DNA from 2 places in the Thioclava sp. GXIMD2076 genome. Region 2 is predicted to be linked to the other one. Evidence: riboswitches for the same ligand, from Rfam matches in the RefSeq annotation. Region 2 holds a riboswitch; the other holds the start of a gene.

Region 1 (14,811 bases), on a different replicon from region 2:
ACCGCCGTCAGCACCATTGCGGCAAAGGCCAGCGAGGCGCGCAAGCCCTCGGCGACGCCTATGAATTCGGGGACCATGCCGATCGAATATCCCTCGAGCCGCCGCGCGAGGCGGTAGATCAACGAGCCTGGGGCGGCAGGGATGGAGGGCTGGGGCATGGGCTATGTCTTTCGCTCGGATGGACCTGATCTAGGACCATGAGCCGCGTTTGGGAATGCCGCAATCTGTCGCAAGCGGCCGGAACCCTGCGGCTTTGGCCGCGATGCAACAGCGCATGACAAAGGCCGCATCCCTGATGGAATGCGGCCTTCGTGCAGCAGGAGCGCGATCAGACCTGTCTGCGGCGCGCGCGGCGGAAAACACCGATCAATCCAAGGATCACGATCACCGCGATGATGATGCCCGCCCATGTCATCCATGCGGCGTTCTTCACGATCCACGGCACCTCGCCGCCCGAGCGGATGGTGTCCACGGCGGCCTTGTCCAGCTTCGGATCGGTGCCGCCGAAATTCGTCTGGACATACTTGGCAAGGGCCGCGATCTGGCCGTCATCAAGATCGTTCCTGAAGTTCGGCATGACCGAATAGCCCGTCGCATCGTGACGGCTGATGCCTTCGGCAATGGTCATCACGAGGTTCGAGGGATCTTTCGAGGTCACAGGGGCCGATTTCGACAGGCTCGGGAAACGTCCGTCGGGTGCGCCCTGACCATCGACACCGTGACAGGCGGCACAGGCCGAATTGTAGAGCTTCGCCCCATCGGTCGTGCTGTGATCGGCCAGTGCATCGGCATGGTCGGGATTGCCCTGCCAATCGGCGGTCTCGTAGCTCGTGATCGGCACTTCCTGCACGGCGGGGGAGGCCGCCACATCAATGGCCGATTGCACCGCAGGCACTTTCTTGAGATAGGCCGCGATCGCTTCCAGATCGTCATCCTTCAGCTTGCTGAGCGAGTGCTCGACCGCTTCGGCCATCGGACCTGCGGCCGATCCATGCCCTTTGGCAAAGCCGTTTCTCAGATAGGCGACGATATCCTCGTTCGACCAGTCGCCAATCCCGGTGGCCTTGTCGGGCGTGATATTGGGGGCACGCCAGCTTCCCAGCGAGCCACCGCCCAGATATTCGGACTGTTTCTCGTTCATCATCAGCCCGCGCGGGGTGTGGCAGGTGCTGCAATGTTCGAGCGCATCCACCAGATAGGCGCCGCGTGCTTCCTGATCCGACAGGCCGTCCGGTGCCGTCCAGCCAGGCTTGGGCGAGAAGAGCATGTTCCAGCCGATCATCAGCGCGCGCTGGTTGAAGGGGAAGGGCAGGTCGGTTTTCTCGGCAGGGGCTGCATCTACCGGATCAACGCCCTGCATCAGGTAGGTATAGAGCGCCTTCACATCCGCATCCGTCATCTTGGCATAGGACGGGTAGGGCATGGCCGGATAGAGATGGGTGCCATCGGGCGTCACACCCTGACGGATGGCCTTGGCGAATTCGTCCTCGGACCAGGTGCCGATGCCATAGTCCTTGGAAGGCGTGATATTGGTGGCGATGATCGGCCCCATCGGCGAGGAGATCTTGTAGCCGCCCGAGAAGGGTTTGCCATCGACGGGCGCCGTGTGACAGGCGGTGCAGTCGGCGGCGCGGGCGATATATTCGCCCTGTTTCACCAGATCGGCATCCGATTGCGCGAAGGCGCTGGTGGCCAGAGCCGTAAACACCGTTGCAAGAGTAAGCAGACGCATGGCTCAGACCTCCTTCGCGATGGTGTCGGCGGCGCGGATTGCCAGCGCCACGGCGGTCAGCGTCGGGTTGACCACCGACGAGGAGGGCAGGTTACCGGTGCTGACCACGAAGAGGTTCTCGTGATCCCAGCTGCGGCAGTCCTTGTCCACGACCGAGTCCGTTGCCTTGTCGCCCATGATGACCGTGCCCATGATATGGTCATGGTTGGCCAGATCGCGTGACATGTTGAGCACCTCGCCATTCATCGCGCTGACAAACTGCTGATAGTCGTTGATACAGGGGTCGATCGCGCCACGGGCGTAGTCGTCCACCGCATAGGTGATGCGCAAATTGGGTTGGCCGAGCGCGTCCTTATGCGGCCCCGGTTGCACGCGGTTGGCCGGATCAGGCAGCGTCTCGAACATCGAATAGAGGCTCATATAGCGGGCGCTGTCATGTTTGATACGCGCGTCCAGCTCGGAGCCCAGAACGCCTTTTTTCAGCAGGCGTTTGGTCATCGCCTCGTTCGGGACGAAGTTGTTGACCGCGTGTTTCATGCCCGAATGCTGCGAACGTGTCGGGCCGTCGCGATAGCTGAAGATCGCGCCTTGCTGGATCGGGCCACGGCCCGGCCAGACCGGATCTTCCGAGAAGAAGTCAAAGCCCAGGCCAAGGTGTGGCATCAGGTTGCGCCCGACCATATCGCTGGAATTGCCGACCTCGGAGGTGATCATCAGCTTGGCGCTTTCATAGCCATGGGCGGCCAGCACGAAGACCTTCGCGGTCAGGCGGCCTTCGTCCCCTTTGGACGATTTCCATTTGACGGCGGCAATCTTGCCATCTGGACCTTTCTCGATCTGGGTCACGGTGGTGTTGGTCATCAGCTTGACGCCCGCCTCGACGGCGAGATCGGCGTGGAAGACGCCGGAATAATTCGCGCCGATCGGGCAGACAGGGGCGCAGTTGTTGTTGCCTACACAGCCCGGACGGCCACGGTAATTACCGCTCATCATGGCCGAGGGCTCGGCCACCACATCAAAGCCCAGAGGCTCGATCCGGCTTTTGAAGGTGTCCAGCATGTAGCTGTTTTTCTGCGCGGGCATCGGGAAATCTTTGGAGCGCGGAGGCCATGTCTCTCCCTTGCGCACGCCAGACTGGTCTTCCTTCATATTGCCTGCGACGCCAATCTCGTACTCGGCCTTCACATACCACGGCTCGAGATCGCTATATTCGATAGGCCAGTCGCGGCCCACACCATAGGTGGATTGCATCTTGAAGTCATCGGGGATGAAGCGCCATGTCGCGCCGCCCCAGTGCCAAGTCGAGCCGCCCACCAGTTTGAGGAAGTTGGCGATCATCGGGAAGTCGCCATCATTCTCGACATAGTCATGCGAGGCCGAGGTATGCGCCCAGGGCTCGTCCGGATAGGGGCCGTTATAATCGGTGCGGCGGGGAGAATTGCGGAAGGCCTCGATCAGGCGCCAGCGCGGAATGCGCACGCCCGCCTCGAGCATCAGAACGGATTTGCCTTGCTTGGCCAGCTCGTAGGCGGCATTCGCCCCTACCGTGCCGGAACCGATGACAATCACATCGGCATCATAGTCATTAGCCATTGGGTATAGTCCAGATTTCTAAAATAGTTACAGCGCGATCACTTGATGTCGTCAGCGGTGGGCGGCTCGGCCCAGTAATTCTGCTTGTGCTGCGAGTAGGTCGGGATCGGAGTGGTATTGCCGGTGGGCTTCCACATCAGCGCATCGCGATAGGTGACGAATTTCGCGTCATCCTTTTCCTGCGACGGATCGGGCGTGCCGGTATAGCCCAGATACCAGACGGCGGTGATCGTGGTCATGGTCTCGCGCAGATCCTGATCGGGACTGGTTGCAAGGAAGGCGTCGATATCCTCGATATCGGCGGATTTGATCGCATCCGACAGGGTAACGACCTTGGTGTCGAAGCTCGGATCCAGCTCGACCAGCTGGTCATAGGCGCGCTCGACCAGCTTGGGGTCGAAGCCCTTCTGCCGGGTCACGAAAGCGCTGATCGTGCCAAAACCCGCCGCCCCGTCCGCGGTGGCCGCCATTGCACGGCTCAGGCCCAGTCCGGTGCCCGATGCCGCCACAAATCCCGCGACCGCAGAGGTGATCAAGAAGTTGCGTCGGTCCATGCCGGAAAGCTCTTTCGATGCAGCCGGAGCCTCGGCTTTATCGGTGCGACATTTGGTCTTGTTCAAAACGTGACACTCCTCACTAATATTTCAGATAGGCCGCGTCGCGAAATGGCTGGACCGTGAAACAGTGCGGCTTCGGGCAAGCAAATTTCGAGTCGGGCGTTTGTATGCGTTTGTATGCAAACCATTGGCGTTGATCATGTGCGTGCTTATGAATGGTGTATTCCGGAAACAGCTATAATGGCGCATTATCTCCCGCTGGCGTGAAAATCCTTGAAAACGGTCGATTATGCTCGGTCTTGAATGGCGCTCAATGCGCCTTCGGGTAACCTGCCGAGGCACAGGTAACGCTACGTCGCGCTCTGGCTGCCAGAAATTCGTCGCGTGGCATCGCTTGACCCCGGCGGGGGAGGATGCAAAACCACCTCACCGGTATCCGCGAGGATATAATAGGGAATCCGCACCGCTCCGGCGGCAACCGGAACTGCCCCCGCAACTGTAGGCGAAGAGCGCCTTTGCAACACCACTGGGCCATCGGTCCGGGAAGGGCAAAGACGCGTTGAGGCGCCAGTCAGGAGACCTGCCGGCCTGAAGATGTTAACCGGACGGGGTGTGTCGGTAGGGCAGGCGGGGTCTCCGGCCCCTGTCCTTTATGGCGCTTTCCGCTCCTTTCGATAAGGACGGAACTGATGAAATGCATGATACTGGCCGTGGCCTCATTGCTGGGTGCGGTCTCGGCCTCCGCGCAGACGCATTATCCGCTGCAGATAGAAAATTGTGGTCGTAAGGTCCGCTTCGAGGCGGCCCCCGAGCGCGCGGTGACGATCGGTCAGTCGGCCACCGAGATCCTCTATTCTCTGGGGCTTGCGGATCGGGTGAAGGGCACCTCGGTCTGGTTCAACAAGGTGCTGCCGCGCTATGCCGAGGTCAATGCACAGATCCCGCGTCTGGCCGATAATGATCCGAGCTTCGAGAGCGTCGTGGCCCGTAAACCCGATCTGGTTGCCGTGCAATATGAATGGCATGTCGGTCCCAATGGTGTGGTGGGCACCCGTGAGCAGTTCGCAGATCTGGGGATCAATACCTATATCCTTCCCGCCGATTGTGACACCAAGGACAACAGCACCGGCGGCGATGGCACGCGGGTAGGCGCCTTTGATCCCGTGCAGGTCTATAAGGGCATCCGCCAGCTGGCCGAGATCTTCGATGTCGCCGACAGGGGCGAGACGCTGGTCGACGATCTGCAGGCGACCGAGGCGCGCGCCGTGGCACGGGCCAAGGCGCTGGATCTGCCGAAGGGCTTGAAAGCGGCCTTCTGGTTCTCCTCCGCCGATATCGCGCTCGATCCCTACATGGCGGGCCAGCTTGGTGCGCCGGGCTATATGATGCGCGCGCTCGGCCTTACCAACGTGGTGCAATCCGACGAGGAATGGCCCACGGTCGGCTGGGAGAGTATCGCCAAGGCCGACCCCGATGTGCTGGTGATCGCCAAGATGGACCGCCGCCGTTTCCCCGCCGATGATGTCGAGGAAAAGCTGAAATTCCTGCGCAGCGATCCGGTGACACGGCAGATGAAAGCGGTGCGCGAAGGGCATATCGTGGTGATGGACGCCCATGCCATGAGCGCGACCCTGCGCACGATCTACGGGCTCGACAGCCTGTCCGATGCACTGGCGGGTATGACTTTCCAATGAGCCGGAAGGCGCTTTTATGGGGTGCGGGGCTGATCGTTCTCGCGCTGACCCTGCTGGCCGGGGCGGCCATTGGCGAGACGCGGCTGCCGCTGGCTTCGGTTGCGAGGGTGCTCGCCAACCATCTTTGGCAGGCGGGCTATCCGGTGGACCGGATCGATGCGGGTATCATCTGGTCCTACCGGCTGCCCCGCGCGATTGTGGCGGCCAGCTGCGGGGCGGGGCTGGCGCTGACGGGGGTCGTGCTTCAGGCGCTGTTGCGTAATCCGCTGGCCGATCCCTATCTGATGGGGCTCTCGGCGGGCGCTTCCACCGGCGCGGTGCTGGTAAGTATCGCGGGGTTCGGGGCGGGGGCGCTCAGCATGTCGGCAGGCGCGCTGATCGGGGCGCTTGCGGCCTTTGCTGCCGTGGTTGCGCTGGCTCATGCCATCCCCGGCACGGCGCGCGGCACCAGCGGGGCGGCCGCGATCATCCTTGCCGGGATTGCAGGCAGCCAGATGTTCAATGCGCTCACCGCTTTCATCATCGCGCGCTCGGCAAATGCCGAACAGGCGCGCGGTATCATGTTCTGGCTGATGGGCAACCTCTCGGGTGTGCGCTGGGAGGATGTGCTCCCCGCCGTTGTGGTGACCTGCCTCGGCGCGCTCGTCTGCCTCTGGCACCGACATGCGCTCGATGCCTTCACCTTCGGGGCCGAGAGTGCGGCATCGTTGGGGATCAATGTGCCCAAAACGCGCGGGATCCTGATCACCGCGACCGCAGTGATGATAGGGGTTTTGGTGTCGAAAGTGGGTGCCATCGGTTTTGTCGGGTTGGTGGTGCCCCATGCGATGCGCTTTCTGGTGGGCACCCGCCACCAGCGCCTTGTGCCGGCCTCGGCGCTGGCGGGGGCGGTGTTTCTGGTTCTCGCCGATATTGTCTCGCGCATCATCGTGCCGGGGCAGGTTCTGCCCATCGGGGTGGTGACCGCGTTGATCGGGGCGCCCGCTTTCGCGCTGATCCTGATGCGGGGGGCGCGCTGATGGTGCTGCGCGTGGAAAACCTGCAGGCTAAGGCGCATCGGGTCGAGATCCTGCACGGGATCTCGCTGACGGTCGGGGAGGGTGAATATCTGGGGCTGATCGGGCCGAACGGCTCGGGAAAGTCTACGTTGATGCGGATGATGGCGGGTTTGGGAAAGCCTTCTGGGGGCAGGGTGCTTTGGCAGGACAGGCCGCTGGTGGAACTGGGCGCGCAGGTGCGGGCCCGCCAGATCGCGCTGGTCGAACAACAGGCCGAGACCACCGACCGGCTGCGGGTGCGTGAGGCGGTCGAGCTGGGGCGTATCCCCTTCCTGTCACCCTTGCGGGGCTGGAGCATGCGCGATAGCGAGGCGGTGACCCGCGCTCTCTCGGCGGTCGATATGGCAGGGCGCGAGGACCGGTTGTGGCACACGCTTTCGGGAGGCGAGCGCCAGCGGGTCCACATCGCCCGCGCATTGGCCCAGTCGCCTGCGCTTTTGCTGCTTGACGAGCCCACCAACCATCTTGATATCCGCCACCAGCTGGCACTTCTGGCCCTTGTGCGGAGCCTGCCCGTCAGCCGGGTGATCGCGCTCCATGATCTCAACCATGCGTTCTCCTGTGATCGGGTGGCGCTCTTGGAGGGCGGGCGGCTCAAGGCGATAGGTCCCCCTGCCGAGGTGCTCTCGCCCGACAATTTGCGCGAGAGTTTCGGGGTCGAGGCGCGGCAGGTGCGCGATCCGGACGGACATCTGGCGCTGCATTTCACAGCGAGCCTGCCGCGGGCCGGTTGATCGCGCGGCAGGCCGATCCCATCTTGCGGGATGGGCCTGCCGGACATATCCCTGCACCCGCCGGAAAAGGAGCATCCCATGGCCATACCCGATACCCAGATCCCCGTCTTCGTGCTGACCGGTTTTCTGGGGGCTGGCAAGACGACGCTTCTCAACCGGCTTCTGGAAGATCCCGCCTATGCCGATACCGCGCTGGTGATCAACGAGTTCGGTCTGGTGGCGGTCGATCATGATCTGGTGCGCAAGGGCCGCGAGGCGCGGGCCAGCGTCACCACGACGGGCTGTATCTGCTGCACGCGGGGCAGCGATCTGCGCGCCTCGCTTGACGAGCTGCTTGTGCTGCGGCGCAACGGGACGCTGCCGCCTTTCTCGCGGGTTATCGTGGAGACAACAGGGCTGGCCGATCTGGCCCCCATCGTGAACAGCCTTATTCCCGGCGGGCTGGCGGCGGTCGCTCTGGCCGATCATGCGGTGGCGCGGGCGTTCCGGCTGTCGGGTGTGATCACGGTGGTGGATGTCGAGGGGATCGGGGCGGTGCTCGAGGCCCATCCCGAAAGCCTTCGCCAGATTGCCTTCGCCGATCATGTGGTCCTAAGCAAGACAGACCTCCACCCTGCGGGAGATCTGGGTGAGGCGCTGCGCGGCCTCAATCCGGGGGTGATCGTGCATGACGCGGCTGCCGATGGATTCTCGCCCGCCAGTCTGATCGGAGCTGGAAGCTACAGCGCCTTCGGCAAGGGCGAGCAGGTCGGCAAATGGCTGGCTGCTGAGGCGCAGCAGCCGCCCCTGACGGGCGGTCATTTCCATGATCTCAACCGGCATGGAGGGGTGCAGGCAGTGCCCTTGACCTCGGATACACCGGTTGATGAAACCGCGCTGCGCCAGTTCCTGACGCGGCTGACAGCCACGCCCTCGAACGGGCTTTTGCGGATCAAGGGGCTGATGGCGCTGCGCGATGACCCGTCGCGCCCGCTGGTGGTGCATGCGGTAGGCCACAGGCTCTATCCCGGTCTTCGGCTCGAGGGCTGGCCCGACGGGCAGGCCGGCAACCGGCTTGTGATCATCGGCACTGCGCTCGATGAAATGGCTCTGCGCCAGCAATTCGACCGTCTGGGCGGTCTGCCCTTTGCGGATTTTCCCATCGTGCAGGGCATCCGTTGAGCATATCGTGGTCCGGCGGCACCCCTCGGTTCACCCCTCGGTTCACGCTGCCCGTTCACGCCAGCGTGCGTTGACAGCCGCGTTCTGCGGGCGCAGAAGCCATAGCTGAGTTGTTTGGTCGGGAATAAACGCCCACCATCCAGAGCTAGGCGAAAGAGGCAGGTCATGCTGGCAACTTTGGTGATCGCGCTCCGTGAAGGGCTTGAGGCGACGCTGATCGTAGGGATCATCGCGGCCTTCCTGCGTCGCAACGGGGCGGGGCTCGGCCCGATGTGGGCCGGTGTCGGGCTGGCGGTTCTTCTGTCGCTGGGTGTGGGGCTTGGCCTCAACCATCTCGAACAGAGCCTGCCGCAGGCCCGTCAGGAAGCGCTCGAGACACTGATCGGCGTGGTGGCCATCGTCTTTGTTACCGGCATGATCTGGTGGATGGACCGCCACGGGCGTGATCTTAGATCGAGCCTCGAAAAGGATGCGGCGGCCGCGCTCTCGGGGCGTGGGGCCACGGCACTGGCCGCAATGGCCTTTCTGGCGGTGCTGAAGGAAGGCTTCGAGACGGCGGTGTTCTTTCTGGCAACCTTCTCGGCGGCGCAATCGGCCCTTTGGGCAGGGATCGGCGCGCTGATCGGACTGGCGCTGGCGATCGGCATCGGCTGGGGTATTTATCAGGGCGGGGTGCGGCTGAACCTGTCGCGCTTTTTCCGCATTACCGGCGGTTTCCTCGTTCTGGTCGCGGCGGGGCTTTGTGTGAGCGCGCTGCGCACAGGCCATGAGGCGGGTTGGATCAATGGCGGTCAGCAGATGGTCATGGATCTGGGCTGGCTCGTGGCGCCCGGCACGGTTCAGGCCGCGCTGATTACCGGTGTGCTGGGCATCCCCTCCGATCCGCGGCTGATCGAGGTTCTGGGATGGGTGAGCTATCTCGCGATTGTCGGGGCGCTTGTCTACTGGCCCACAGCCTATCGCCCGAGCCCGCGCAATGCGGGGCGGCTGAAACTGGGCGCGGCGCTGATGCTGGCCGTTGCGGCACTGGGTCTGTTTCTTGTGCCGCAGCCGCGGGCGAGGCTGCGCCCGCAGGCGCCGGTCGCGGCGCTGCGTGGCGATGGGGCGGGGCAGGTGCAGCTGCGCGGGGACGCGCTGGCCCTCGATTTTGGGGGCGTCCCCCTGAACCTGCCGCATTCTTCGGCGCAGAGTTCGGACCATAACGGGCTCGCGCTGAGCGAGGCCGATTACGGTGCGACGGTGGCTTTGAATGACGCTCCACAGACGGTGAGTTTTGCCGAACTGGTGGCGCTGAATGGCGGGCGGCGTCCGATCGGGTTGAACCCCACCCGCTATCCCGGCCCTTACACCGCGCAATGGCAGGCCGATCTGGACGCCCATGCCCGTCTGGCGCAGGGCGCGGTTGTGCAGGTGCGAGGCGGGGCACAGGTTCTGGTGACCCTGTCGGGCGGCGGTCTGCAGACCCCGCGCAGCCTGCGCGTGCGCAAGCTGCCCCAAGCCGTTGCGGCGCAAACCGGCCCTCTCGCATGGGCCACCTCCGATACGTTTTCAGCCAAAGCCATGGCCGCCTATCGCGCCTATGGCTCAGCCTTGCAGGAATGGCAGTTCTGGGCCCGCCAGCTGTCTGTTGTCCTTCTTCTGGCGGCCCTTGCGATTGCCCTGCGCGCGGCGCGGCAATTGCGCTCTCTCGCACCCGAACGGGTCTCTCCCTCACATGGCGCAGGGGTAGAACCTGCGCCCAAAGGATCTCACTGATGTCTGTCTCCCGCTCCTATCCGATCATCCTCCCGCTTCTGGCAGCGCTTGCCACAAGCACCTCCGCCTCGGCCCAGACCGCCGAAAGCAACGCCTCTGGCGCCGCTCAGGTCGCGATCACGATGACCTCCGATAATGGCGGCAGCTGCAAGCTGAGCGCGACCGAAGCCGCCGCAGGCCCCGTGACCTTTACTGTCACCAACCAGACCGCCACCGCCCTGACCGAGGTCGAACTCCTCTCGGGTAATCGCATCATCGGCGAGAAGGAAAACCTTGCGCCCGGTCTGCCATCGGTCACCTTTACTGTCACGCTGGGCGGCGGCAGCTACGACATCTACTGCCCCGGTGCCGATCCGCAAAAGACCGCCTTCACCGTCACCGGCGCTGCCGCCAAACGTGCCGAGGGCAGCGTCTCGGAGTTGCTCGACAAGGGCACCGCCGATTACAGCGCCTATGTGAACAAGACCGTCGATGCGATGGTCGTGGCCGTGACCAAGCTCGATGCCGATATTACCGCGGGAGATCTGGAGGCTGCCAAGACCGATTACGCCCATGCCCGCCCCTTCTACGAGCGGATCGAAGCCGATGTGGACGGTTTCGTGATGGACGGGTTCGATGCGACCGACAATCACGGCAATCTCGATTATCTTATCGATATGCGGGCCTCGAACGAGGATCCGGCGGTAGGCTGGTCGGGCTATCATGCGATCGAGCGCGATCTCTTCGAGCGGGGCGCGATCACCGACGACACCAAGACCACGGCGCATGAGCTGCTGAAGAACGTGAAGCTGCTTGACCAGCTGGCCCCAAGCCTCGAATTCTGGCCCGAGGATCTGGCCAATGGCGCGGCGGATCTGCTCGAAGAAGTCCAGAGCACCAAGATCAGCGGCGAGGAAGAGGCCTATAGCCATATCGATCTGGCCGATTTCGCGGGCAATGTCGAAGGCGCCGAGCAGGCCTTTGCCTATCTGGAGCCGGGGATGGCGCAGATCGATCCCGATCTGACCAAACGCGTGAGCGACGAGTTCGACAAGGTGCGCGCGCTGCTCGATGGCTACCGCGACAATACGGTGCCCGGTGGCTATGTGCTCTATACCGATGCGCTGAAAGCCTCCGACAAGGTGACGCTCAGCCGGGCCATCCAGTCGCTGCAGGAACCGCTGTCGCGCGTGGCCGAAAAGGTCGCGACTGCTGGCTGATGCGCTGGCCGGAGCCCCACCGGGCTCCGGCATCCCTCTTTCCTCGCCCGTCTTGCCATGGAGAGCCCCATGACCCCCGATCCCAAACGCCGCAGCCTGCTTTTTGGCGCTGCCCTCTCGCCTCTGGCGACCCCGATGTTGATGGGCGCGGCGACGGCCGACACAGAGGCTGGGCCGTCCAACGCCATCGACCTGAGCCACGCCTATCCGTTCTACGGGCCGGGCCCGCAGGCGGGGATCGCCACTGCGCCGCAGCGCCATGTGGTTTATATGACCTTTGACCTGACGTCGGAAAATCCGCGCGATCTGCAGGTGCTGTTGGCGCGCTGGTCCGCCTCGATCGCGCAGATGATGAAGGGCGAGCCGATCAGCAAGGTCGATCCGGACCGTCCCGATGCGGGCGCACTCGATACGGGCGAGGCGCTCGATCTGGGGCCCGCCTCGCTGACGGTGACGGTCGGGTTGGGGCCGGATCTGTTCGAGAAGACCGGTCTTCAGGCGCATCGGCCCGCCGGCTTGCGCCCGCTCAAACATCTGCCCGGAGATGCGCTGACCCCCGAGATCTCGGGGGGCGATCTCTCGCTGCAGGCCTGCGCCGATGATCCGCAGGTGGCCTATCACGCGATCCGCGTGCTGGCGCGGCTGGCTAAATCCACGGGCACCGCCTCCACCCGCTATGCGGTGATGGGCTTCGGGCGGGCCTCGGCAGGCAAGGGGCAGGCGACGCCGCGCAACCTTCTGGGCTTCCGCGATGGCACCCGCAACATCACGAGCGATGCCGATCGCGAGGCCTTTGTCTGGACCGACGAGCCGGGCTGGGGCAAGGGCGGCAGCTATCAGGTCATGCGCAAGATCAGCATGTTCATCGAAAGCTGGGATACCGATCAGATCGATGACCAGAATGCGGTCTTCGGGCGGTTCAAGGTCTCGGGCGCACCGCTGACCGGCACGCAGGAATTCGATACGCCCGATTTCACGGCGCAGGGCCCGCATGGTCCGGTCATTCCTGCCAATTCCCATATCAGCCTTGCTGCCCACGAGCATAATGACGGGCTGAAAATCCTGCGCCGCAGCTACAACTATACCGACGGGATCAACGCGCTCGGGATGCTGGATGCGGGACTGTTGTTCCTGTCCTACCAGAATACGCCCGAGGCTTTCGAGCGGCTGCAGACGCGGCTCGGGGCGGCGGACCGGCTGAACGACTATATCTCGCATGTGGCCTCGGGGGTCTTCTACATCCCGCCCGCGCCCGCAGAGGGCAGCTATATCGGGGCGCAGATGTTCGGATGAGGTCGGGCTGAGCGCGGTCCGGTGAGGCGTCAGCCGAAGATCTCGACACCGACCGCGCAGCCATAGACGCCGATCAGCAGCACGGATTCGATCCCGATCCGCGCCGGTCCCTCGCGCTGGCGCAGGATCAGCCCGCCCAGCAGGATCGCGGTCATCAGAAGGCCGGTTGCCAGCCAGTAGAGGTCGGTTTGGCTCATGGCCTGATAGATCGCTCCCTCGCGATAGGCGGCATCGGAGAAAACCAGAAACAGCGTGTCGAAAGTGTTGCCGCCGATGATCCCACCCACCGCCAGCTGCAAGGCGCCGCGCCGCACGGCCACGATCGTCGTGACCAGCTCGGGCAGGGAGGTGACGACTGCGGTCATCAGCGCACCCACAAGGCTCGAAGACAGCTGGTAGCGGGTGATGAACTCCCCCGCGATCTGGGCGATGATCCAGCCTGCGCCACCCATGAGAGCGACCAGCGCCGCAAAGGCAAGGGCCGGTCCGGTCACCGAGGCCTGCGGGTCGTGATCCTCGTCGGGCGCATCCTCGCGGGTGTCGGCGGTCTTGACGGGCTGCCACATCGGGTTCTCGCCCACGGCGGACGACAGTCGGACGCCCCAGAGATAAGCCAGAAACATCATAACCGAGACCGGCGAGACGCCGAAATAGGCGATGTCGGGGCCGGAGGCCGCCGCAACGGGCAGGCTGAGCAGAACCAGCAGCATCACCGCCTGAAAAAGGTTTGTGGGTTCGGCTGCGGCATGTTCGAGATTGACCCTGCGATAGGCCAGATCGGCAATAGCCAGAAACAGCGTCTGCGCGGCAATCCCGCCCACCGCATTCGAGACGGCAAAGCTTGCATCGCCCCCGTAGGCCGCCGAGACGGACACCACCACGCCCGAGAGCGAGGTCGCGCCGCCCAGAAGCACCCCGCCCGCCAGCGCCTCGCCCAGACGGGTCCGGTCGGCAATGAGATCAGCCAGCGCGGTTGCCCTGATCGAGACCAGAACAACCACCGCACCTGCAATGGCGAATATGGTCAGCAGCAGAGGCAGCGTAAGACTGGCGAACATGGGAAACCTCTCCGGATCGGGCTTTGCCACCCAACCATGCGCATCGCCATTCGTTCCCTCGTAGTCCGCAGCCAGCGCCGTTGAATGCCACGCTCGGTGCCTGCCGCGGATTGCACCCACGGAACATCCGCCGCCGTATCCGCATTGTCCCACCAGCTATCCTGATTGTGAACGCGAGGAACCCGATGTCACGCCACTCCCATGACCCCGATGATTTTGCCTGGTCCGTGCCCGTAATGCGCGCCGGTTATGCAGGCCGCGGGCTTGTCTATCTGGCGGTAGGGGCGACCTCGCTCTGGTCGATCCTGCACGGGGGCGAGGCCGAGGGCACCAAAGAGACGATGCAGCATCTCTCGGGGATGCTGGGCAATGCGGTTCTGGTGCTGATCGCGCTCGGCATGCTGGCCTATGCGATCTGGAGGGTGACGGATGCGGTCTGGGATCTGGAGGATTACGGCACCAAGCTGAAAGGGCTGGCGGCGCGAGTAGGGCTTGCCGTGAGCGGACTGATCCATCTGGGTATCGGCGGGGTGGCCGTTCTGGCCCTGCTTGCGCGCTCGGGGAGTGGTTCGGGCCAGATGGTCTCCACAGTGATGGGTATGCCGATGGGGCGGCTGGCCGTGGGGCTTGTGGGGGTCGCGGTCATCGGCGCCGCAGTCTATTACCTGATGAAGGGCATCAGGGCGAGCTATCGCGGGCGGCTCAGGGCGAATGCGGTGACCACCCATGCCAATCTGCTTCTAAAACTCGGGCTGGTGGCGCAGGGTGTGGTGCTGATGATTGCCGGTGGGCTGATCGTCTATGCCGCTTATGCCTATGCGCCGGAGGCGGCGGGTGGAATGGACCGTGCCTTCGAATGGTTGCGCGCGCATCCCTTCGGCCAGTGGCTCTGCGGTGCGATCAGTGCCGGTCTGCTGGCCTTCGCGCTGTTCTGCTTTGTGAATGCGCTCTACCGCATCGTGCCGCGTGCCAGCGAA
Region 2 (14,811 bases):
TGTTTTCGACATTCCGGCCAAATTATCGCCGGATACGCTTAAAATTTACGCACTCTACAATAGCGACATCAGGGCGATCCAGCCGAGGATCTCGGAGGCCTGCTGGCTTGCGCCCAGCACATCGCCGGTCTGCCCGCCGATCTGGCGCTTGGCGAGATAGGCCACGGCCGCCCCGCCCAGCACCACGGCCAGCCCGATGAGCGGCGCATAGATCCCCGTCAGCGTCAGCCCCAGCGCGCCATAGACTAGCGCGAGGATCAGGGCGTTTTTCGGAACCCCGGTGGCGGCATGGCCCATCCCGTCGGGGCGGGCCACCGGCATCAGGCTTTGCCAGATGGCGATCTGCGCGCGCGAGGCCATAGCCAGCGCGATCAGCGCCGCTGCCGCCAGATGGGCGCCCTGGGCATAAAGCGCCGCGATACCGCAGGCGCGCAGGCCATAGGCCAGGATCAGCGCGGTTACCCCGTAGCTGCCGATCCGGCTGTCGCGCATGATATCGAGCTTTTTCTCACGCTCGCGACCACCGCCGAACCCGTCCGCCAGATCGGCCAGCCCGTCCTCATGGAGCGCGCCCGTCAGGAAGGTCAGCGTGACAAGGCACAGGAGGGCCGCCGCAAAGGGCGGCAGCCCCAGAAGGGCCGAGAGCCCCAGCGCCAGCGCTCCTCCCGTGCCGATCAGCAGACCCGCGATCGGATAGGCCCAGACCGTCTGGCCGAGATTGATCTTATCCTCCGGCAACCGGCCTGCAGGCAGGCGCGAGAGCAGGATGACGGCAAGCTGCAATTCGGCCAGACGGGCGCGGATCATTGGGCGGCATCCATGGTCGTGTCATCCTCGTGCGCTTCATCGACACCCGCCTCCGAGAAGGTCGCCATGCCGTTATGGCATTCGAGCGCCGAGCGCAGGATGCCGAGTGCAAGGGCCGCGCCGGTGCCTTCGCCCAATCGCATGTCGAAACCGAGGATCGGATCCTTTCCAAGGTGACCAAGGATCTTGCGATGGCCGGGCTCGGCGCTGACATGGCCGACGAGGCAGTGCTCCAGAAGCCGCGCATCGACCCCGAAGAGGGGGGCGGCCGAGGCCGTGCAGATGAATCCGTCAAGGAGCACCGGAATCCGGTAGAGCCGTGCGGCCAGCACCGCGCCGCAGATCGCAGCCTGCTCGCGCCCGCCAAGGGCGGCAAGCGTTTGCGCCGCGCTCAGGCCCTGATGGCGTTCGAGGCCACGTTCGATAGCCGAGATCTTGCGCGCGACCCCCGCATCGTCCGACCCCGTGCCACGCCCGACCCAATCGGCCACATCGCCCCCGAAGAGCGCCGAAGCCAGTGCCGCCGCAATGGTGGAATTGCCAATACCCATCTCGCCCAATATCAGCACATCCGCCTTTGGGTTCACGGATGCCGCACCGCGATTGAGCGCCTCGAGCGCCTCGGCCTCGTCCATCGCGGGGCCTTGCGTGAAATCACGCGTGGGGCGGTCGAGATCGATGGCGACGGCCGACAACTCGGCCCCGTTCGCGCGGCAGAGCTGGTTGATCGCAGCGCCGCCATGTTCGTAATTGGCCACCATCTGCGCGGTGACCGATTGCGGGAACGGGTTTACCCCTTGCGCGCAGATCCCGTGGTTTCCTGCAAACACAATCGCCTGTGCCTTGCCGATGCGGGGCCTGTCGGTGACCCGCCAGCCTGCCATGAAGACCGCCAGATCCTCCAGCCGCCCCAAGGATCCCGGCGGCTTGGTGAGCTGGCCCTGCCGCGTGCGGGCCGCCTCGGCGGCCTCGTTGTCGAACGCGGGCAGCCTGTCGGCGAGACCGTCGAGCTGGGACAGGGTGGAAAGCGGAAAGAGGCTCATTGTGGTTTGACCTTTAGTGCATAGCCGCAGGTGACAAGATGGACCTCATCCGCCACGGCGGCTATTTTCTGGTTAAGCTGTCCTTGCGCGTCGCGGAAGCGGCGCGCAAGAGCGTTTTCAGGAACGATTCCCATTCCGACCTCGTTGGTGACGAAAATAACCGGCGCGTCGAGCTGTGGCAAACAGCCGATAAGGGCCTCTGCCTCCGCCTCGATATCGCGGTTCTCCATCATCAGGTTGGTCAGCCACATCGTCAGGCAGTCGACAAGACGCGGCGCGCCCCCGTCGGTATCCCTAAGAGCGCCGACGAGATCGAGCGGCGCCTCGATATCGCGCCAGCCCGTAAGACGACGGGCGCGGTGTTCCTCGACCCGCGCCTGTGTCTCGGCATCCCAGATCCGTGCCGTGGCAATATAGATCGCGGGAGAGCCGAGGCTCAGGGCCTGGTTCTCCGCGAGGCGAGACTTGCCTGAACGCGCGCCGCCGGTCATTAGAATGATCTTGCTCATCGGGCGATGAGAAAGCAGAAACGGGCTGGAAAGCAAAGAGGTAGTTTATGTCGATCACGCAGCCGTCAGCGCTCCCGCCGCCCGAGGACGGTCCGCAATGCGAGCTGGTGCTGATCCGCCATGCCCCCGTTATAGGCGATGGGTGTGTCTATGGACGCCGCGATCTCGGCGCAGATCTCGCGGACCGGACGGCCTTGGCGCGGGTGGCGGAGGCGGTGCCAGAGCCTGCGCGCATCGTGGCAAGTCCCGCGCTGCGCTGTGTCCAGACCGCGCGCGCGCTCTGGCCCGATCTGCCGATCGGGACCGAGCCGGATTTCTGGGAACAGGATCTCGGGGAATGGGAGGGCCGTCCCTATGCCGAACTGCCCGATCTGGGGCCGCTACCGCTCGAGGTGCTGGCCGCACATCGACCGCCCGGGGGCGAGAGTTTTCTCGATCTCTGCGCACGGGTGCCGCGTGGTCTTGCGCCGCTGTCGGGGCGGGTGACGGTGCTCGCCCATGCCGGAACCATCCGCGCCGTGCTGGGGCTGGCCTTGGACGTGCCCGCTGCGGGGCTGCGCTTCGAGATCGCGCCGCTATCGCTCACGCGGGTGAGTTTCCTGTCCGGGGGCGCGGTGATCCACGAGGTCAACCGATGCGTCTGACCCGTAGCACGCGCCTGCGGGTCGCCGGACATTTCGGCGAGTTCCTGCAGGGACGGATCGGCAGCACGGGGCCGGTTGCGCTGGTCTCGGTGCCCTGTCCGGTGCTGGGCGTCACGCTCGATGTCAGAGCCGCACCCACAGGCCATGTGCATGACCCGCAACGCCTTCTGCCTGCGGGGGCACTGGCGCAGATCCAGCGGATGCTGCGGCGCCCCTTGCGCGGAGCGGTCCGGCTCGGCGCCTCAATGGTGGCGGGGGCGGGTTGTGGCGCCTCGACCGCCGCGCTGACGGCGCTGATCCGCCATATGGCGCCCGCGCTGCCCGCGTCGCAGATCATGCGGCTCTGCTGGAAGATCGAGGGCGCGAGCGACCCGCTGGCCCATACCTATCCGGACTGCCATCTCTGGGCCTCGCGTCAGGGAGAAAGCCTCGGCGTCTTGCCCGCGCCGCCGCCAATGCGCCTGATCGGCGGGCTCTGGGGTGCGCCCGAACCCACCCGTCCGCAAGATCAGCACTTTGCCGATATTTCGGATCTTCTGCCAGCCTGGCGGGCGGCCTGCCTGCGCGGGGATCTGGCACAGGTGGCTGCACTGGCGGCCCAGAGCGCCGCGCGCACGACCGCTCTGCGGGGGCCCGCGGCCGATCCCACATCAGGGCTCGCATGCGAGGTGGGGGCCTTGGGCTATCTGCGCGCCCATACGGGATCGGCACGGGCGCTGGTCCTGCCACTTTCGGCGTCGCGCCAACAGTGCGATACAATCCGTGACAGGCTGCGCGCGGCAGGCTATGGGCGGGTGGTGGAATTCACGCTCGGCCAGCGGAGGGGATCATGACCGGAGCACTCATCATGCTGATCGGTTTCGGGATCGATGCGGTCCTTGGATGGCCCGCAGCCGTATTCCGGCGCATCGGCCATCCGGTGACATGGCTGGGGGCGTTGATCCATGCGCTGGAGGGGCGCCTCAATCGCGCGCATTGGTCCGATAACGGGCGGTTCTGGGGCGGGGTTGCGACCACGCTCTGCGCGATTTTCTTGCCCGTGATGCTCGCCATCACCATCACATGGCTTGCGCCCGCGAACTGGCTCGGGACGCTGATCCTGTCGCTTTGTGCTTGGCCGCTGATTGCCGCGCGCTCGATGTATAGCCACGTGGCCGCCGTTGCCCGCCCGCTTTCTGCGGGCGATGTGCCGCAGGCCCGCGTGGCGGTGTCGATGATCGTCGGGCGCGATCCGGCCCGGCTGGATGAGGCCGGGGTGGCGCGTGCGGCGCTCGAAAGCCTTGCCGAGAACAGTTCTGACGGGATCATCGCGCCGCTCTTCTGGGGGGCGCTTCTGGGGCTGCCGGGGATTGCGGCTTATAAGGCCATCAACACGCTCGATTCCATGATCGGCCATCGCAATGACCGCTATGAATGGTTCGGCAAATTCGCGGCCCGTCTGGATGATGGGGTGAACCTGATCCCCGCGCGCCTGACTGGGCTGATCTTTGCGCTGGTCTCCGCGCCTGTGCGGGCGCTCAAGGTGATGGCGCAGGATGCGGGCAAACACCGCTCGCCCAATGCCGGCTGGCCCGAGGCGGCCTTGGCGGCGGGTTTGAGCGTGCGCCTGTCGGGGCCGCGGGTCTATGGTGACCATGTGGCGCATGAACCCTATGTCAATGAAGGCGCCCCCGATCCGCGCCCGCAGGATCTGACGCGCGGGCTCTCCCTCTATCTCAGGGCGATGGGGCTTGCGGCCTTGTGTCTTGCCCTTCTGTCCTGTCTCTGAAAAGGCCCCGATATGCGTGATCACGGTGGAAATCTCGATTGGGCCATGGCCGAATATGGCCGGACGGGCGGGCAGGGCGAGTGGGTCGACCTCTCCACAGGGATCAACCGCGTGCCCTATCCCGTGGGCACGCTCCCGCCTGCGGCCTATACCGACCTGCCCACCGGCGCGTCCATGGCGGCGCTGCTGGCCGTGGCGCGCCAGAGCTACGGCATGACCGGTGGGGGGATTGCCGCGCTGGCCGGTGCACAGGCGGCCATCCAGATGCTGCCGATGCTGCTGGACGGCCCGCGCAAGGCCCGCGTCCTCTCACCCACCTATAACGAGCATGCCGCGTGCCTGCGTCAGGCGGGCTGGCAGGTCGAGGAGGTCCGTCACCTTCGCGATTTGGAGGGCGCGCGGCTGGCCGTGGTGGTCAATCCCAACAATCCCGACGGGCAATGCCACAGCCCCGAGGTACTGATGGCCTTGCGCGGCAGGGTCGGCACGCTGGTGGTCGATGAAAGCTTCGCCGATCCGCGCCCCGATCTGTCGCTTGCGGGGCAGGTTGGAGAGGAGGATCTCTTCGTGCTGCGCTCGTTCGGCAAGTTCTACGGGCTGGCGGGGCTACGGCTTGGCTTTGCATTGGGGGCCGAAGCCCGGATCGCGCGGTTGCGCGAGATGGCAGGCCCTTGGCCTGTCTGCGGTGCGGGGCTTGCCATCGGCACCAGAGCGCTGGCAGATCGCGACTGGCAGAGCACCACGATCGCGCGGCTGGTTCAGGACATGGCCCGTATGGACGCGCTGGCCGCGCAGGCAGGCTGGGACCTTGTGGGTGGGACAGAGCTATTCCGGCTTTACGCGACCCCCGATGCGGTTCGGGCGCAGTCCCGACTGGCCCGCGCCCATATCTGGAGCCGCATCTTCCCGTGGCATCCGCGCTGGATCCGCCTCGGCCTTCCCGGCAACGAGACAGAATGGGCGCGCCTTGCGCATGCACTAACGGGCAAGGCCGAGTAAGCCGTCCACATCCAGATGCGCCTCCAGATGGGCGGCCAAGGCGTCGAGCGTGGCTTCCACCAGGGCTCCATGCGCAATATTGCCCGACCGCGCTCCGAGCGTGCCCAGCCATGCCGCACGGAACCCGTCCTCACCGAACATCCCGTGCAGATAGCTGCCCATGATCCGGCCATCGGGCGAGATTGCCCCTTCGGGCACGCCCGCGACCATCGCAAAGGGCCGTGCACGATCAGGCCCGTCACTACGCCCGATATGGATCTCGTAGCCCGAGAATCCGCATCCCGTCGGTGCATGGAGGGCCTCCACCCGTGTCAGGCGCTTGTCCTCTACCATCACCGTTTCGATATCGAGAAACCCCAGACCGGGATCGCTGCCCGCAGGCCCTTCAAGCCCGTGCGGATCATGTACGACACGCCCCAGCATCTGGTAGCCGCCGCAGATCCCGAGGATCCGCCCGCCACGCCGCACATGCGCCTGCAAGTCCACTTCCCAGCCCTGCGCGCGCAAAAAGGCCAGATCGCCACGGGTGGATTTGGAACCGGGAATGATCACCAGATCGGTATCACCGGGCAGGGGCTGGCCCGCCCGCAAAATGCTCAGCGACACATGCGGCTCCTGCATCAGCGGATCGAGATCGTCGAAATTGGCAATCCGCGAAAGCCCCAGACAGACCACCCTGAGCCCCGAGCCACCCGAGGCATTCGGCAAATCCAGCGCATCCTCGGCCGGCAGACGGCCAGCCTCCGCAAACCACGGCAAAACGCCAAAACCGCGCCAGCCCGTGCGCGTCTCGATCATCCGGTAACCTTCGTCAAACAGCCGCGGATCGCCACGGAACTTGTTGATGAGAAATCCTGCGATCCGCGCGCGGTCGCCCGCGCCGAGCACGGCCTGCGTCCCCACGATCTGTGCGATCACCCCGCCACGATCGATATCTCCGGCCAGCACCACCGGCACATCGGCCGCGCAGGCAAAGCCCATATTGGCAATGTCATTCTTGCGCAGGTTTACCTCGGCAGGACTACCCGCCCCCTCGACGATGACCAGATCATGCGTGGCCTTAAGGCGCGCGAAACTCTCCAGAACCGGCGCCATCAGAGAGGGCTTCAATGCCGCATAATCGCGCGCCTTCACGGTCGCCCGCCGCTTGCCCTGCACGATCACCTGCGATCCGGTCTCGCTCTCGGGCTTGAGCAGGATCGGGTTCATATCGACCACAGGCTCCACTCCGCAGGCCATCGCCTGCAAGGCCTGCGCCCGCCCGATCTCGCCACCATCCACGGTAACGGCGGCATTGTTGGACATGTTCTGCGGCTTGAAGGGCGCAACGCTCAGCCCGCGCAGCCGCGCCGCCCGACACAAGCCCGCAACCAGCATGGATTTTCCCACATTCGAGCCCGCGCCCTGGATCATCAGCGCCTTCATGATGCCACACAGTCCATGGGGAAGGGCCGAGGCACCGCATCTCGACCGTGCCATTGGCAGCTGGCTGCGGGAGATGCGGTGCGCCCACCTTCTGCCACCATCGGGACCCTGCCGAGTGAGGCAGCACCTTTATCGCGCAACATCGTTAATTTTGCCTTGTTTTCCATTGTCCGAAAATATCCCGGGGGTGAATTGCGCCCGAAGGCGCAAGAGGGGGCAGAGCCCCCTTTTCAGAACTCGACGCCCTTCTGGCCCTTGATGCCTGCGCGGAACGGGTGTTTCACCAGCGTCATCTCGGTCACCAGATCGGCCAGCTCGATCAGCGGCTCCTTGGCATTGCGCCCCGTCAGCGCCACATGGGTCATCGCGGGCTTCTCGTCGCGCAGGAACGCCACCACCTCGTCGATATCGAGATAGTCATAGCGCAGAGCGATATTGATCTCGTCAAGCAGCACGAAGCGGATCTCGGGGTCGCGGATCAGCTCCTTGGCCTTTTCCCAGCCACGCTCGGCCATCGCCACATCCCGCGCGCGGTCCTGTGTCTCCCAGGTAAAGCCTTCGCCCATCGCATGGAACTGGCACAGACCGGAGAAATGCTCCTCGATCAGACGCCGCTCGCCGGTATCCCACGCGCCCTTGATGAACTGAACCACCGCACAGGGCATCTCATGGGCGATACAACGCAGGATCATCCCGAACCCTGCCGAGGATTTCCCCTTGCCAGCGCCGGTATTGACGATGATCAGGCCCTTCTCGCCCTCTTTCGTCGCCATGATCTTGTCGCGCGCGGCCTTTTTCTTGGCCATCTTCATCGCGTGGCGGTCCTCAGTGGCGGCGTCCTGATCCAGCATTCCTTCGGGGGCGGTCTCGCTCATGGGGGATCTCCTTCCTTGACAAAGCGCGGGCTTGCGCGTCTTTTAAGCGCGCACACAGGTTCCTGTTTATGACAGGTGAAAAGGGAATGCGATAGGGGACGGGATCCTCAAGCGCAGCCGCCCCCGCGACCGTGACCGAAGAGGTGGCAGGCCACTGGACAGATCCGGACCACCGGATCCCTCCGGGAAGGCGTCATCGGCAGGCAAGGCCCTACAGCCCGCCTGACTTCGCAAGCCGGGAGACCTGCCTGTGGCGAAAGACAAGGACGGGCGATCGGGGTGTGTCGCAGCGGGAAGAGGGTCAGAACCTTGTGGTTCCGGCGTTCGACCTTTGCTATGCGCAGCCCGAAGAGGGAGAGCATATGAGCAATGTAACGGTCACGATCTGCACCACCTGCCGCCGCACGGGCGATGACACGAGCCCGCGTCCGGGTGCGCGGCTGCGCGATGCGGTGGCGCAAGCCTGCATTGACGGTGTGAAGGTCAGGGGGGTCGAATGCCTCTCCGCCTGTTCGCGCTCCTGCTCGATGGTGCTGTCGGGCGGGCCGGACCGCTGGAGCTATATCTATGGCGATCTCGACCCCGCCACCCATCTCGATGACATTCTGGCGGGCATCCGCGCCTATGGCGAGACCGCCGATGGTCTGGTGCCGTGGCGCGCGCGTCCCGTTGTCTTCCGTAAACAATCCATCGCGCGTATACCGCCGCAAAACGATCCGCAGGAGTGATCCATGAGCAATCTCGCAAAAGTGCCGGTGACCATCGTCACAGGGTTTCTGGGGGCGGGCAAGACCACGCTGATCCGTCACCTGATGCAAAACCCGCAGGGCAAGCGTCTGGCCGTTCTGGTCAATGAGTTCGGGACCGCGGGTGTGGATGGCGATATCCTCAAATCCTGCGCCGACGAGAACTGCCCCGAGGACAATATTCTGGAACTGGCCAATGGCTGCATCTGCTGCACTGTGGCCGATGAGTTCATCCCGACCATCGAGCGTCTTCTGGCGCTGCCCGAGATGCCCGATCACATCCTGATCGAGACCTCGGGTCTGGCGCTGCCCAAACCGCTTCTGAAGGCATTCGAATGGCCCGCGATCCGCTCGCGGATCACCGTCGATGGTGTGGTGGCGCTGGCCGATGCCGAGGCTGTGGCTTCGGGTCAGTTTGCCCCCGATCTCGCGGCGGTCGATGCACAACGCACCGCCGACCCCTCGCTTGAGCACGAGACGCCGCTCTCCGAGGTCTTCGAGGACCAGATCGCCTGCGCCGATATCGTGCTTCTGTCGAAGGCCGATCTTGCGGGCGAGGAGGGTCTGGCCCGCGCCCGCGCCGTGATCGAGGCCGAGGCGCCGCGCAAGCTGCCGATCCTGCCGATGTCCGAAGGCGTCATCGATCCGCAGGTGATCCTGGGGCTCAATGCGGCCGCCGAGGATGATCTCGAGGCGCGCCCCTCCCATCATGATGACCATTTCGACCACGAGCATGACGATTTCGATACGATCGTCGTGGACTTGGGCGAGATCGAGGATGTTGCCGCGCTCGAGGCGCGGATGGTCGCCATGGCGGGCGATTTCAATATCCTGCGGATAAAGGGCTATCTGGCGGTCAAGGGCAAGCCGATGCGCTATCTGGTGCAGGCCGTGGGCACGCGCCTGCGCGGCCAGTTCGACCAGCCTTGGGGGGCACGCCCGCGCGCCTCACAGCTGGTGGTGATTGCCGAGCATGACCATATCGACCGCGCCTCCATCGAGGCGGCGCTGGGTCTGGCGGTGGCCTGACCGATGCATGTGGTCTTTCGCGAAACGCATGGGCTGGACCAGTCGGACCAGCCGCAGGATCTGGGGCAGCGCCCTGCCGATCTTGTTGTGCTGTCCTTCAGTGACAGCGACCTCGGTGCGTTCGCGGCGGGCTGGAAACGGGCAGGGACGCTGCCGAGCCTGCGCCTTGCCAATCTGGTGGCGCTGAAACATCCGCTCTCGGTCGATACCTATCTCGACCAGACCCTGCGCCATGCCAAGGGCATTCTGGTGCGGATCATCGGTGGCGAGAGCTACTGGCCCTATGGGCTGGCCTCGCTACAGGATCTGGCGCGGCGACAGGGTATCGCTCTGGCCGTGCTGCCCGCCGACGGGCGCGAGGATGCCCGCCTCGATGCGCTCTCCACGCTGCCGGTCTCCACGTTGCGGCGCCTTCAGGCGCTATGTGATGCGGGGGGCGCGGTGGCAGCCCAAGCCGCACTTGCACAGCTCTCGCTTGCAGCGGGGCTCTATGCGGGGCCGGTTTCTGGGGTGAAATCGGTGCCCGATTGCGGGTTCTACCTGCCACAGACAGGGATCGTGGCGGCGCCGGAGGCGGGAGAGGATATCGCTCTGGTCACCTTCTACCGCTCCTATCTGACCGCGGCCGATACCGCGCCCGTGGATGCGATGATCGAGGCGTTGCGGGCGCGTGGTCTGAACGCCTATGGCGTGTTTGCTCCCTCTCTGAAGGCACAGGGCGTGCCGGATTGGCTGCGGCGCGAGATTGCGCGGCTCAAACCGGTTACAGTGGTCAATGCCACCGCGTTCTCGGCGCAAGGCGCCGAGGGTGGCTCGCCCTTGGATGCGGCAGGTGTGCCGGTGGTGCAGGTTGCACTCACGACTGCGCGCAGGCGCGATTGGGCAGGTTCCGAGCGCGGGCTTGCGCCCTCCGATCTGGCGATGCATGTCGTATTACCGGAAGTCGATGGCCGGATCTTTGGTGGTGTGATCTCGTTCAAATCTCCCTCGCAACGCGACCCCGATTTGCAATATTCGCGCTTCATTCATCGGCCCGATCCGGGCCGCGTGGCGCAGGTGGCCGATCGGGTCATGGCGCTGTGCCGCTTGGCGCGCCCTGCGGCAGAGAAACGACTGGCCTTCGTGCTCTCGACCTATCCGGGCAAGAGTTACCAGATCGCCCATGCAGTGGGGCTTGATGCGCTGGCCTCGGTGGAGGGGCTTGTCGCGGCGCTGCAGGCCGAAGGGTATCCCCTGACCAAGGTCAGCGACCTTGGCGCGGTGCTGCAGCATGCAACGCTTGACTGGCCCATTGACGACTACCGCTTGGCTCTGGCCGATCTGCCCGATAGGTTGCGTGATGACCTTCACGAGGCTTGGGGTGCGCCCGAGGAGGATCCGCTCTATCGCGATGGGGTCTTCCGGTTTCCCGCCATCCAAAGCGGTTCGGGTCTTGTTGCGCTACAGCCGGAGCGGGCGGATCGTGCACGCCGCGATGCCGATTACCATGACCTCTCGCGCGTGCCGCGCCATGGCTATGTGGCCTTCTACCTCTGGCTCCAGCGTCAGGCGGATGCGCTGATCCATATGGGGGCGCATGGCACAATGGAATGGCTACCGGGGAAATCGGTCGCTTTGTCGGAAACCTGCTGGCCCGAAGTGCTGACCGGTTCCCTGCCGGTGATCTATCCGTTTATCGTCAATGATCCGGGCGAGGCCGCGCAGGCCAAGCGCAGGATTGCAGCGCAGACCATCGGCCATGTGCCCCCGCCCTTGGCCCAAGGGCGGATGCCCGACACTCTTATCCGCCTCGAGGCATTGATGGATGAGTATTCCACCGCTGACGGGCTCGATCCCGCGCGGCGTGACCGGCTGATCGCCGATATCCGCGCCGAGGCGCAGGGACGGGGCGTCGAGGAGGACCTGGGGATCGAGGCTGCGGCCTCGCCCGCCGAGGCGATCACGCGGCTGGATGCTTTTGTCTGCGATATCAAGGAGAGCCAATATGCCGAAGGGCTTCATGTCTTTGGCACCGGCAGATACGGCGCGGATGAAACGCAAGGTGTGGTCCGCGCGCTTGCGGGGCAGTTCGTGGCTCCCGGCCCGTCGGGCAGCCCGCATCGGGGGCGCTCGGATGTGCTGCCAACAGGGCGCAACCTCTTTACCACCGATCCGCGCTCTGTGCCCTCGCGCGCGGCCTATGCCCAGGGCGTGAAACTGGCCGAGGAGCTGGTGCGGCGCCATCTTCAGGATCATGGCGATTGGCCGAAAGGTCTGGTGGTCGATCTCTGGGGATCGGCCACGATGCGCACAGCGGGCGAGGAATTCGCCATGGCGCTGCATCTGGCAGGTGTCAAACCGGTTTGGGATGCGGGTTCCGAGCGGGTTTCGGGGGTCGAGATCCTGCCGCTGGCGTTGTTGAACCGTCCCCGGATCGATCTGACACTGCGGGTTTCGGGGCTTTTCCGCGACGTCTTCCCGGGGCTTGCGCAGATGTTCGAACTGGCCTGCGAGGCTTTAGCCCAGCGCGACGAAACGCCCGAGGACAATCCCTATCTGGCAAGGTCTCCCCGCGTCTTCGGTCCGAAACCCGGTCTTTACGGGCTGAATATGGGCGGTGCGCTCGAGGATTACACCGAAGAAGGCCGCGCTTTGGCGGGTGAGGCATGGCTCGATGCCTCATCGCATGCGATCGATGCGCAGGGCAATGTCACGCCCGCACGCGCGGCGCTGGAGCAACGTCTGGCGGGGGCAGACAGCTTCGTTCATCTGCAGGACCTGCCAGAAACCGATCTTCTGGTGGCCTCCGATTATGCCGCCCATGAGGCCGGATTTGCTGCGGCGCTGGCGCGTCTGGGGCGGCCTGCGCCTAAATCCTATCATATGGATGCAACGCGCCCCGACCAGCCGCGTGCACGGGCACTGACCGAGGAGATCGCGCGTGTTGTGCGCGCCCGCGCAGCCAATCCCGACTGGGCCGACAGCATGATGCGTCACGGCTTTCGTGGCGGGGCGGAGATCGCGGCGACGCTTGACCATCTCGCGGCTTTTGCCCATCTGTCGCGCGCGGTACCCGACCATCTGTTCGACCTCTATTTCGAAGCCACGCTTGGCCGCGCGGATCTGGTCGAGTTTCTCGGCCGCGAGAATCCGCAGGCTTTAAGGGCGCTCTGGGACCGTTTCAAGGCCCTTGCCGCGGCGGGGCTCTGGACGAGCCGGCGCAATTCCATACAGAATGCTCTGGCCGGTTCGAATTCCGGAGAGGTTTTTTCGGGAATGCAGGAATGGCAGTAAGCACCGCCTGGTATCGCAGCAAGGCAAAGATCTCACCGGCCGATCCGCAGATCCGTGGCTGGTGCCCGGGCGCGCGCCGTCCGATGATGTCGGGCGATGGTCTGGTTGTGCGGGTGCGCCCGTGGTATGGGCGTCTGACCAAGGGACAGGCAGGCGCGCTGGCGGGGATTTCCGCGCAGTTCGGCAACGGGTTGATCGACCTCTCCTCACGCGGCAATCTGCAGCTTCGCGGCATTCGACGCGAAGATCATGACGCGCTGCTGATGGCGCTGGCCACGCTCGGTCTGCTCGATGCCTCCGTCGCCGGAGAGACGCGGCGCAATGTGATTACGCAGCCTTTCTGGCAGATGGGCGATCTGACCCAACGGCTGGGCGATGATCTGAGCGCGGTCCTTTCGCAAGAGGACGGGCCGGAGCTGCCTGCCAAATTCGGCTTTGCGGTGGATTGTGGCCCCGTGCCGCTTCTGCAGGGAAGCTCTGCCGATATCCGCATCGAACGGACGCAGGATGCGCTGATCATCCGCGCCGATGGCGCCGAGCGTGGGCGCGCAGTCAGGCCCGAAGATGCGGTTGCGGCGGCACTCGAGATGGCACAATGGTTTCAGGACACTGGCGGCATTACAGACGGGCGTGGACGTATGGCGCGCCATCTGGAGGCGGGGGCCACGCTGCCTGCGGCATGGCGCACTCATGCCATGCACAGAGGCCTGCCACCGCCGGCGCCCGGGATCTATGACGAGGGAGCGCTGTTTGGTGTGGGCTTCGGGCAGATCCATGCCGAGGAACTGGCCGAGATCGCCAGCATGGGCAAGTTGCGCCTGACCCCATGGCGGATGATCCTGATCGAGGGCGCGCGGGTCTTTCCCGAAGTTGCAGGGGCGGTCACCGTCCCCGATGATCCGCGGCTGCGGATTTCGGTCTGCACGGGCGCGCCCGGTTGTCCGCAAGGGGCGCAGCCGACCCGTGCGCTGGCGCGCCGGATTGCTCGTCAGGGACTGCCGGAGGGGCAGGCGCTTCATATCTCGGGCTGTGCCAAGGGATGTGCGCATGCCGGGGCTTGCGATCTGGTAGCGGTGGCGTCAAAGGAAGGCTGGGCATTTGGGCGCGACCAGCGTGCCCGCGACCTTACGCAAGGCACGCTCGACGAGCGCGCGCTGAGAGAAAAAATCAAGACGGGCCAGAAGTGAACTGGCACGAGGACGGGCACGGGGGACGACATGCCACATAGCTATGAAACCGACGGCGCGAAGATCTATGCCGAGAGTTTCGCCACGATCCGTGCCGAGGCAGATCTGGCGCGGTTCGATGCGGAGGAAGAACCGGTCGTGGTGCGGATGATCCACGCCGCCGGTCTGGTGGGGCTCGAACGCGATGTGGAATTTTCCACCGGAATGGCGAAGGCGGCGCGTGCTGCGCTGCAGGCGGGCGCGCCTGTCCTGTGTGATGCGCGGATGGTCTCCGAAGGGATCACCCGCGCGCGTCTGCCCGCGCAGAATGAGGTGATCTGCACGCTGCATGCGCCCGATATCGTCGAGCGCGCGAAAGCGGTGGGCAATACCCGCTCGGCGGCAGCCCTCGAGCTGTGGCGTCCGCATCTGGAGGGGGCTGTTGTGGCTATCGGTAATGCGCCGACCGCGCTCTTCCATCTGCTGAACATGCTTGAAGACCCCGATTGCCCGCGTCCTGCGGCAAT

What was found. Region 2 has a riboswitch for cobalamin ahead of WDB91_RS11140 (DUF1636 domain-containing protein). Riboswitches for the same ligand answer to the same signal wherever they lie in the genome.
Region 1: another riboswitch for cobalamin. It lies ahead of WDB91_RS17370 (ABC transporter substrate-binding protein); the one in region 2 lies ahead of WDB91_RS11140 (DUF1636 domain-containing protein).

Annotation. Positions count from the first base shown of each region.
Region 1 covers NZ_CP149934.1:57,529-72,339, forward strand. Annotated here, with positions in the region: gene WDB91_RS17350 (FUSC family protein) at 1-158, opposite strand, end outside; gene WDB91_RS17355 (c-type cytochrome) at 329-1,732, opposite strand; gene WDB91_RS17360 (GMC family oxidoreductase) at 1,736-3,325, opposite strand; gene WDB91_RS17365 (sugar dehydrogenase complex small subunit) at 3,364-3,945, opposite strand; cobalamin riboswitch at 4,296-4,485, shown strand; gene WDB91_RS17370 (ABC transporter substrate-binding protein) at 4,572-5,576, shown strand; gene WDB91_RS17375 (iron chelate uptake ABC transporter family permease subunit) at 5,573-6,595, shown strand; gene WDB91_RS17380 (ABC transporter ATP-binding protein) at 6,595-7,368, shown strand; gene WDB91_RS17385 (GTP-binding protein) at 7,447-8,529, shown strand; gene efeU (iron uptake transporter permease EfeU) at 8,695-10,284, shown strand; gene efeO (iron uptake system protein EfeO) at 10,284-11,483, shown strand; gene WDB91_RS17400 (Dyp-type peroxidase) at 11,553-12,776, shown strand; gene WDB91_RS17405 (sodium:calcium antiporter) at 12,806-13,834, opposite strand; gene WDB91_RS17410 (DUF1206 domain-containing protein) at 14,020-14,811, shown strand, end outside.
Region 2 covers NZ_CP149932.1:2,257,437-2,272,247, reverse strand. Annotated here, with positions in the region: gene WDB91_RS11185 (adenosylcobinamide-GDP ribazoletransferase) at 55-807, opposite strand; gene cobT (nicotinate-nucleotide--dimethylbenzimidazole phosphoribosyltransferase) at 804-1,850, opposite strand; gene cobU (bifunctional adenosylcobinamide kinase/adenosylcobinamide-phosphate guanylyltransferase) at 1,847-2,359, opposite strand; gene WDB91_RS11170 (histidine phosphatase family protein) at 2,407-3,003, shown strand; gene WDB91_RS11165 (propanediol utilization protein) at 2,994-3,836, shown strand; gene cbiB (adenosylcobinamide-phosphate synthase CbiB) at 3,833-4,771, shown strand; gene cobD (threonine-phosphate decarboxylase CobD) at 4,784-5,770, shown strand; gene WDB91_RS11150 (cobyric acid synthase) at 5,750-7,195, opposite strand; gene cobO (cob(I)yrinic acid a,c-diamide adenosyltransferase) at 7,426-8,070, opposite strand; cobalamin riboswitch at 8,110-8,337, shown strand; gene WDB91_RS11140 (DUF1636 domain-containing protein) at 8,433-8,798, shown strand; gene cobW (cobalamin biosynthesis protein CobW) at 8,802-9,845, shown strand; gene cobN (cobaltochelatase subunit CobN) at 9,849-13,118, shown strand; gene cobG (precorrin-3B synthase) at 13,109-14,305, shown strand; gene WDB91_RS11120 (precorrin-8X methylmutase) at 14,336-14,811, shown strand, end outside.